Regions from separate parts of the Peribacillus sp. BM1 genome, predicted to be linked through region 1. Evidence: riboswitches for the same ligand, from Rfam matches in the RefSeq annotation. Region 1 holds a riboswitch; the other holds the start of a gene.
What was found. Region 1 has a riboswitch for cyclic di-GMP ahead of AC1MGI_RS03215 (anti-repressor SinI family protein). Riboswitches for the same ligand answer to the same signal wherever they lie in the genome.

Region 1 (4,612 bases):
ATATATAACTGAGCTGATTTTTGTGCCGAACCCGAAATAATTAATGGGGTACGAGCTTCATCAATTAGGATTGAGTCCACTTCATCAATGACAGAAAAATGCAAAGGACGCTGCACCATTTGCTCTTTATAAAGAACCATATTATCACGTAAATAATCGAAGCCAAGCTCATTATTCGTGCTATACGTAATATCTGCATTGTACGCTTCTTGTTTTTCTTCTTTGGACATGCCATTTATATTCAAACCAACCGTCAAGCCCATGAACTCATAGAGCTTGCCCATTTCTTGTGCATCACGGCTTGCCAAGTATTCATTGACTGTAACAACATGAACACCTTTCCCAGTAATCGCGTTCAAATAAACAGGAAGAGTGGAAGTCAACGTTTTACCTTCCCCGGTCTTCATCTCAGAAATATTCCCGTCATGAAGGGAAATTCCCCCCATTAGCTGGACGCGGAATGGATACATCCCTAACGCTCGTCTCGCCCCTTCACGAATCGTCGCGAATGCCTCGATAAGCAAATCATCGACCGTTTCTCCTTTTTGGTACCGCTCTTTGAATTCTTCTGTTTTCCCACGCAGTTGGTCATCTGATAAAGAAGCTGTTTCATCCGCTAGCATCTCAATTTGATCAGCCAGCTTCTCAAGGCGCTTCAATTCTCGTTTATTCGGGTCAAACACTTTATTTAAAATATTAAGCATTCAAAAACGCTCCTCTTTATATAGAAGTCTTTATCAAAAAAGTAAAAAGTACTTAGGTTTCATAAGATTAAATTAACGGATATCCCGGTTTACAGGCTGTAATACCCCCAACACAATTTTTGTAAAAGAATCAAGAAAAAATAAGGTGGAGATAAACAGCCTAATCTAGCTGCGGCTCCTAGCCCCTCGAGGTCATAAGCTGTAATACTCTGTGGCAAACTACGCCACGCCGTATTCCAGCTTATGCTTGTCGGACTATCACAGGATGTGATGGCGTCTCTGTTGCTCACAGGACGTGAGCGATCTTAGGAGACGTTCTTTGTACCAGTCGCCTCGCTTTTTGAAGTAAATCCCCGATTGGTTCAACTAACCATCAGTGGAGAAAAACACTGATGGAAGTCTCACTTTATTTTACCCATTATATTTCATAGTAAATAGGTGCACCCTTAATATTACCATGTATAAAGTGTAGGTACAACTTCACGTTATTATGAAAAATTATAGATTAACTACTATGAAAACTGTTAGAATGGATACTAACAGCTTCAGAATTAAAAATATCTTCAGAAAAGTTTTTGGGGTGTGATAATATGATCGGTGATCGCGTAAAAAAACTGAGACAAGAAAATAGAATGTCCATGACAGAACTTGCAGAAAAAGCAGGAGTTGCCAAGTCCTATTTAAGCTCCCTTGAAAGAAATCTACAAACAAATCCATCCATCCAGTTTCTTGAAAAAATCGCCTTAGTGCTGCAAATTCCTGTTGACTCTCTCATATATGATGAGCCAGCCAAAGATGGCCTTGACGCGGAATGGATGAACATTGTTCAAGAAGCGATGAAATCTGGCGTATCCAAAGATCAATTCCGTGAATTCATCGAATTCAATAAATGGAAATTAAAGCAAGAGGATTGAAGCCCTGTTTCCATGTCCGGCCTAAAAAATAAACCCCTTAAACGAACTGGGCTTTCGTAAAAAACCAGTTTGTTTAAGGGGTTTATACATTTTAAATCATATGATAGGTTGGTTCATCTTTTTTATTTTCGATTGCTTTTTGCTCCAAGAAATGAAGGACTTCCTCTTTCCTCAGTCCTAGTTCCTTAGCTTGTATCATTAGCTCGATCCATTCTTCATAAACGGTTACATCCTCCAACCCAATCCCTCCTAAAATACCATGTATTTCAGGCAGCCCAGCCATCGTAGCACAATACCTTAGACCCGCGGCTTTGCGTCCCTACTTTTCAATAGGTTTGCCCTTTTCTGTGTAAGCACTTTCCTTTTTCTTGATTATACAGAATTTTTTGTATTTTTGATGTAACTTTATGAAATTAAATTGAAATATATTACCTTAATTTTTTTCATTTTTTGACAATATACAACATAGATCGACTAACTTCTACATAATCCAAATATAAATAAGTTGGAAGCTAGATCATTTAAAGTATTTTTATCGTCATCTAATTCGGCCTTTTATACTCATGACATATAGTCTAGATCTTTCGCCATTGTACCTTCAATTTCACCCGCGACTGGGACAAATCCACTAGCCTTTATCACTCTACTAAATGAAGCACTTCTTTCTAGCGATACGTTTTTCGCTTTTAAAAAACGTATCTACACAATATATTCATTAATGTGATCATAACGAAAAATCCCTTTGATGAACTGCCCCGTAAATGTTAGACACCAAACTAACATTTACGGGGTGTTTTTATGTCTAAATATACAGTAGAGGATAAGTTAAAAGCGGTAGAACGTTATTTAACTGGAAAGGAAGGCTATAAAACCATTGCAGAAAGCATTGGTACAGTGAAATCACTAGTCATTACTTGGGTTAAATTATTTGAAGCGCAAGGGGCAGAAGGTTTTCAGAAGGGCTATACAAGTTACTCCAGTCAGTTTAAACTAGACGTACTCAATTTTATGAACGAAACGGGCGCGTCTTTTCGAGAAACGGCAAGCACATTTAATATTTCTGCTCCCAGTACCATTTATCAATGGGATCAGTTGCTGAAAACAAAGGGATTGGACGCGCTAGAACCAAAGAAAAAGGGGCGTCCATCTATGAAGAAGAAAACAATTAAAACGACACCAGCTGAGGGCTCAGTAGAAGCGTTACAAGCGAAAATCGAGCGTTTAGAAGTGGAGAATGCTTACTTAAAAAAGTTGAATACTTTAGTTCAAATGCAGGAAAAATTACAAACCAAATCAAAGCGCAAGTAATTTTTGAACTAAAGGATCCGTATGGCGTTGTGGATCTAGTTGAAGTCGCAGACATTCCACGCAGCACTTATTATTATTGGGAGAAACGATTAGACCGAGTGGACAAATACGCCGATATAAAAGAGGCAATTAAGAAGATTTATCATGAACATAAAGGTCGCTATGGGTATCGTCGCATCACAAAAGAGCTAAAGAAATATGGTTTTATTCATGATCCGAAGACCATCAATCGTTTAATGAATGAGCTTGGCTTAAAATGCATGGTCCGTATGAAGAAGTATCGTTCTTACAAAGGGAACGTGGGTAAAATCGCGCCGAACGTATTACAACGTGATTTTAACGCAGATAAAATGAATCAAAAATGGGTAACAGATGTGACCGAATTCCATCTTTTCGGGGAAAAACGTTATCTGTCGCCTGTCCTCGATTTATGTAATGGCGAAATTATTGCGTACAAAGTCATGAGCCGCCCTGTCTATCAACTCGTGGGCAATATGTTAGATGAAGCAATAAAACGTCTTAAACCGGAAGACAAAGTCATTCTTCATTCCGATCAAGGCTGGCATTATCAAATGAAGAAGTATCAGAAAACATTACAAGAGCACCGAATTACACAAAGCATGTCTCGTAAGGGTAACTGCTTAGATAATGCCGTTATCGAGAATTTCTTCGGCTTATTAAAGTCTGAATTGCTGTACCTGCAAGAATTTGAAAGTATGGCTCATTTTGAAAGAGAATTAAAAGAGTACATTGAGTACTACAATCACAAAAGAATGAAGGCAAAATTAAAAGACCTGAGCCCGGTAGAATACCGAACTCGGATCTTAAAAGTTGCCTAAAATATTTGTCTAACTTTATTGGGTCAGATCAATTTTTTCATCCAAGAAAAATAGCACCATATACTAAAGCACCAGCGATTACATAGGCAGGATGCACATTCAATTTACCAAGTAACATATAACTAATCGCACCAATTACTAGTGTCTGAATCCAACCAATTCCTTCATATGCGGTGAAAAAGAAATCATACGCCATCAACCCTAGCAACACAGCGATGATAGGACGTACGACGACCGTCACTCTTTTCACCCTTGGGGATTCTTTGTGTCGCATCAAGATGCTAAGCAGTCCAAGCATTAAAATGAGTGAAGGGGCTACTGCAGCGAATACCCCGACAACGGCGCCGAGGATACCTGCCTGCTCAAATCCAATATAACCGGCCATCTTGGTCGCAATCGGGCCAGGCAGCGCATTCCCTATTGCAATCACTTCACTGAATTCGTGAACCGTAAACCAACCATATCGGTCGACGACTTCCTTTTCAATTAACGGAATCGACGCTGGACCACCACCATATCCGAGGATGCCTGAAATGAAAAATGCCCAGAAAATCTGTAAATAAATCATGACTTTTCTGCCTCCTTATCAGGTCTAGAAGCAGGATCTTTCTTAAGTAATGCCCCAATAATCAGAGAAATAATAATAATAGCAGGGTGCACATTCAGCAGTTGCATGAACAAAAGTCCAAGCAAAACGAAGACAATAGTCCACAGCCAACCCATACTAGATGAGCCTGATTTTTTTAAAAACTCTACAGTCATGGTTAGCAGCATCACAGCGACAACTGGAACGACCGCTGCTGTCATCCCTGTGACCCATGTTTGATCTTTATAAGCATTCAAACTT
Region 2 (4,612 bases), 930 kb from region 1:
ACATTAACTCTTGCTCCAGTTCTACCAATCGGGCCTTCTGTGCTTGATAGGTAGTCATGAAGAAGAATCCACTGACCAATAGCACGATCCCCGTCAACAAAATCATGAGGACAACGGTACGTCGTTTTTTTTCTTTTTTAGGTAATAAGTTAATATCTACAAGCATGTTGACACCTACTTTAACGCTAGTCCAATACATTCAGCATATACAGGAGGGATGTTCATTCCTTTTTTCGTTTGAAATAGTGGTTCAAGTAATGGCTGAACGGATACTTCAATCGCAGTATGTATAGCCGAATAAAAAGTTTCCATACAAGGATGGTCTCCTGACAAAACGAGCTTTGAGATACGATGATTTCCTTTTGTAAGATTGAAATGATAATAGGATAGAAAACGTTCGATTTCCATGGTAATATCCTGAGATTGGCTGTTTAATTCGTTCAGTGCACCCACCCAAGAATAAAATTCCGAGCCACTGCGACTTTTAGAAAGTTCAAAGTGCTCATCATGAAATTCCAAAGGATAATGACGCGAAAAAACGGGTTTATGTTCGTTAAAAACAGATAAAACAAATGCATCTAACCCAATTTGCACCATTAATACATGCTCATCCTGCTTAGCAAGACCTAGATGATAATACATTCTATATAGCGATAGCACTGATAGATCTGCAATGTCAGGTTTAAGAGATGCCCGCTTTAATAATGCTGTAAATTCATGTAACACGGTTTCTCTTGAAGCAAATAACAACACGTCTCGGTTTTCAGCCGTTTTTTCTAAAGGCACAGCTTCGATTAAAGGGTCTGCAAAAGGCAGATGGATGCTCTGGCCCAATTCCATATATAAATAGCCATTCAGTTCATGATCTGGAATTTCATTCGAAACATGAATTTTCCTAACGATTACCGTTGAATCAGGTACACAGAAAGAAACTTTTTTCCCTTTAAGCTTCCATTGATCGACCATTTCATCGACAATCAGTTCGAGCGTTTCACGATCTTTAATTTGCCCCTCAACGATCACACCATCTGGAAGGCTCTTTTGCCCATAGGCTAGCAGTTTTCGCTTTTTTCCAGATTCCACAAACCGCATATACCGATCTTTAATGGCTAGATGAACCCGATGTTGTCTATTAAATGCACTCACTCTCTTCATCACCCGCTTCAATAAAACATAGTAAAGTAATAGTTTAAGATTTCATTCCCATAAAAATAGGAAAGCAACGCACCCATTGCAATAAATGGACCAAAAGGAATCGGCTGCCGTTTCTTATAATTCCCCCATATCATGCCAGCTACTCCATACAAGGCTCCAAAGAAGCTTGCCAAGGCAAAGGTAAGGAGAGTCAGCTTGAGACCGAGAACCAAGCCCAACACGAAAAACAGTTTAATATCTCCCCCACCCATGCCGCCTTTACTAATGACAGCAATGAAAAAAAGCAGACCAAAGCCAACGACCGCGCCGACAAACATATCCCACCACGGATCTAATGGCACGACTAAACGGCCAACTAAAACAAGAGGAACAAAAAACAACAGCACTTTATTAGGAATAATCATATAGACAATATCAGATACAAAAATAATGACTAACAACGAGATGAAGGTAAGTGCAATTACTAGTTCACCTGTCCATCCAAATTCATAGAATGCAAGCATAAACAATAAACCCGTTAAAAGCTCATTAAGTGGATAGAGCGGCGATATTTTCGAATGACAGTTCCGGCATTTTCCTCTTAAAAAGACATATGACAACACAGGCACCAAATCCGTAGCTGTCAACGTTCTTTTGCAAGTTGGACACTGTGACCGCGGCCGTACGATTGACTGTTTCTCCGGTACCCGAAGACCGACGACATTGTAAAAGGATCCGAGAACTAAGCCTAAAATACCTATGTAGCTGTAAATAAATAGTGTCATGGATTTCTCCCTTTTTGTTGGAGTTGGTTTCCTTATTTTCAATAAATCATCCTTCATACCGGATGTGGTGCTTTAACGTCATGTTGGTACTTTTATTATACAGGAAGTTGGATTGAATTGGAGATGATTATTTGATGAAGATTTAGTAGATTGATAAAGCAGGACCATTATTATTGGATAAAAAAAGCACTCCTTGTGGAAAGGAGTGGAAAATTACCTTATGTTATACTCTTTAGCAATATTTATAGCATTTATTTAACATCCGTCCTAGTTAATTTCGATACATCATTATTACTTGTAATCCCTCTCTCTGCACCTTTTAGCGTAACTGTATATGTTACTTTACCAGTTGTTGCATCTTTAGCTATTCCAACCTGCTCTGTGGTGTATTTGTCTCCATCAGGATCTTTAAGTTCTGACTCAAGGTACCCAGCCGTCATTAAATCAGTTGACGTGATACCATCTTTATCATTCAATATGGTCTGATCATTCGCCGCAACAGCCAATCTCGCTGCCCCCACCAATTGCTGCGCATTCGCAATATGTGCATCCTTCTTACTATTATCAATAATGTTCCCAATACTCGGCACCGCAATTGCTGCGATAATCCCTAAGATCACGATTACAGCCAAAAGTTCCACTAGTGTTAACCCTTTTTGGTTGTTAATAAGGCCTTTTATTCGTTTAATCATGTACGTTCACTCCTCAGTTCATTTTTTTATGTAATCTAACACGGTGTAATAAAACAGCTTGAAACTTCATACAAAACCTAAAAGGGCGTTAAAACGCCACCAGTTACTATGAAAGATCGATCATGAAGCACGCTACACTCACCTAATCACAATGATGGCGGTGCGGAGCCGGGTTTTCGGATGCTTTCTCGATCATATAAGTAAACCCGCTAAGTAGATTAGCTATATGAATAAGTCGCGAGGCCCCGTTCCCATGTCCTTCATACCAAAAAACCGCCACGTTTATATTTAAATTCAAAAATAATTTTGAATTAAATATACATTGGCGGGTTGCACTACTCACTCCTGATCATTTAAGTGCCCAGATAAAAATGATCAATCACAGTTTCCAATCTATTTATATATTGCTAGTATATAAGACTCATTCACTAGTTGACAACTACTTTTTCTACTATATTGAACATTTTTATTGGATTTCGTTAAATATAGTGAACATCGGAACGGCAATGGCTGCCACAATGCCTCCAACAACTACTGCTAGAAAGATAATGAGAAAAGGTTCAATGAGAGATTTCATTTGGTTTGTTGCATTGTCTACTTCCATTTCGTAAAAATCAGCGACGCGATCTAGCATGACATCCAAAGTACCAGATTTTTCACCGACGATGATCATTTGCGTGACCATAGGCGGAAATGCCCAGTGTCTTTCCATCGGAATGGCCATGGACTCGCCTTTTTCAATCGAAAGTCGCGACTGTTTCATCACCTTGGTTAACACTTCATTTCCTAAAATCTTTTCCACCATTGTTAAAGATTGCAAAATTGGCACAGAACTCTTGAAAAGCGAGCTTAATGTTCTCGTCATTCTTGCAATCTCCGCCTTTTGAATCAGTTGCCCGAAGATAGGCATTCTTAAAAGCCAATAATCAAGATAGTATTTCATCTCGTTATTGGATCGTATATAGCGAATGAAGATATATAATCCAACTGCTAATAAGAGAAATACCCACCAAAACCTTTCAAAAAATCCGCCAAGATTGAGTACTAGCTTTGTAAAAAAAGGAAGCTCACTACCAAATGATGCAAACATATTTGCAAAAGTAGGGACAACGGTAGATAGCATAAAAATGATAATCCCTACACTCAAGCATCCAACCGTTGCCGGATACATCATCGCCGATTGTATTTTTTGCTTTGTCTGATACTGTTTCTCAAAATAAACTGCCATCCGTTCCAGAACCTCTTCTAGATTCCCGCCAGCTTCACCCGCTCGCATCATATTTATGAAGAGAGGCGGGAACACATTTCGTTGCTTTTCTGCTCCTTCAGAATAAGGGTTTCCTTCTTCTAAACTTTGCACAATATGTTCTAATGTTTTTCGCAGCAGTTTACTCGATGTTTGTTCCGCCAAAATCTTTGTCGCTTCTACAACACTGATCCCTGCTTGAATTAATGTTGAAAACTGGCGCAGATAGATAATAAAATCACGATTTTTTATGTTTTTTCTACCCAAGGAGATTTCTTTATATAAAATGCCCCTTAGTTCATCAATACTCGTCACAGCTATCCCTGTTTCTCTTAGCCTTGTGACCGCCTCTTTTCGTGTGTCCGCCGTCATTTTCCCTTGTTTTTTTCTTCCCGTCCGATCTCTACCCTGATAGTGAAAAACTGGCATTAGATGATTCCTTCTTCTAAATAAGGGAGGGCAGAATAAGAATCAATCTTCCCTTCTTCCACTAGTTGTTTAATCGACATTTCCATCGTTTGCATGCCAGCCGATTTACTTGTCTGCATCACACTTGCAATTTGATGGATTTTTTCATTACGAATTAAATTTTTGACAGCAGCATTATTCACTAGAATCTCGATTGCCGCCACCCTTCCTGCCCGGTCTTTTGACGGCAATAAACGCTGTGAGATAATCGCAGATAAGACGGAGGCAAGCTGAACACGGACTTGCGGCTGCTGATTGGGTGGGAACACATCAATGATCCGGTCAAT

Region 2: another riboswitch for cyclic di-GMP. It lies ahead of AC1MGI_RS19705 (type II secretion system protein); the one in region 1 lies ahead of AC1MGI_RS03215 (anti-repressor SinI family protein).

The regions. Positions count from the first base shown of each region.
Region 1 is NZ_CM155259.1:644,803-649,414, forward strand. Features, by position in the region: gene secA (preprotein translocase subunit SecA) at 1-704, opposite strand, end outside; gene AC1MGI_RS03210 (helix-turn-helix domain-containing protein) at 1,295-1,618, shown strand; gene AC1MGI_RS03215 (anti-repressor SinI family protein) at 1,710-1,856, opposite strand; cyclic di-GMP riboswitch class I at 1,885-1,968, opposite strand; one part of gene AC1MGI_RS03220 (IS3 family transposase) at 2,417-2,861, shown strand; one part of gene AC1MGI_RS03220 (IS3 family transposase) at 2,861-3,765, shown strand; gene AC1MGI_RS03225 (chromate transporter) at 3,803-4,333, opposite strand; gene AC1MGI_RS03230 (chromate transporter) at 4,330-4,612, opposite strand, start outside.
Region 2 is NZ_CM155259.1:4,117,210-4,121,821, forward strand. Features, by position in the region: gene AC1MGI_RS19690 (PilN domain-containing protein) at 1-166, opposite strand, end outside; gene pilM (type IV pilus biogenesis protein PilM) at 175-1,146, opposite strand; gene AC1MGI_RS19700 (prepilin peptidase) at 1,164-1,919, opposite strand; gene AC1MGI_RS19705 (type II secretion system protein) at 2,171-2,611, opposite strand; cyclic di-GMP riboswitch class II at 2,927-3,010, opposite strand; gene AC1MGI_RS19710 (type II secretion system F family protein) at 3,078-4,286, opposite strand; gene AC1MGI_RS19715 (type IV pilus twitching motility protein PilT) at 4,286-4,612, opposite strand, start outside.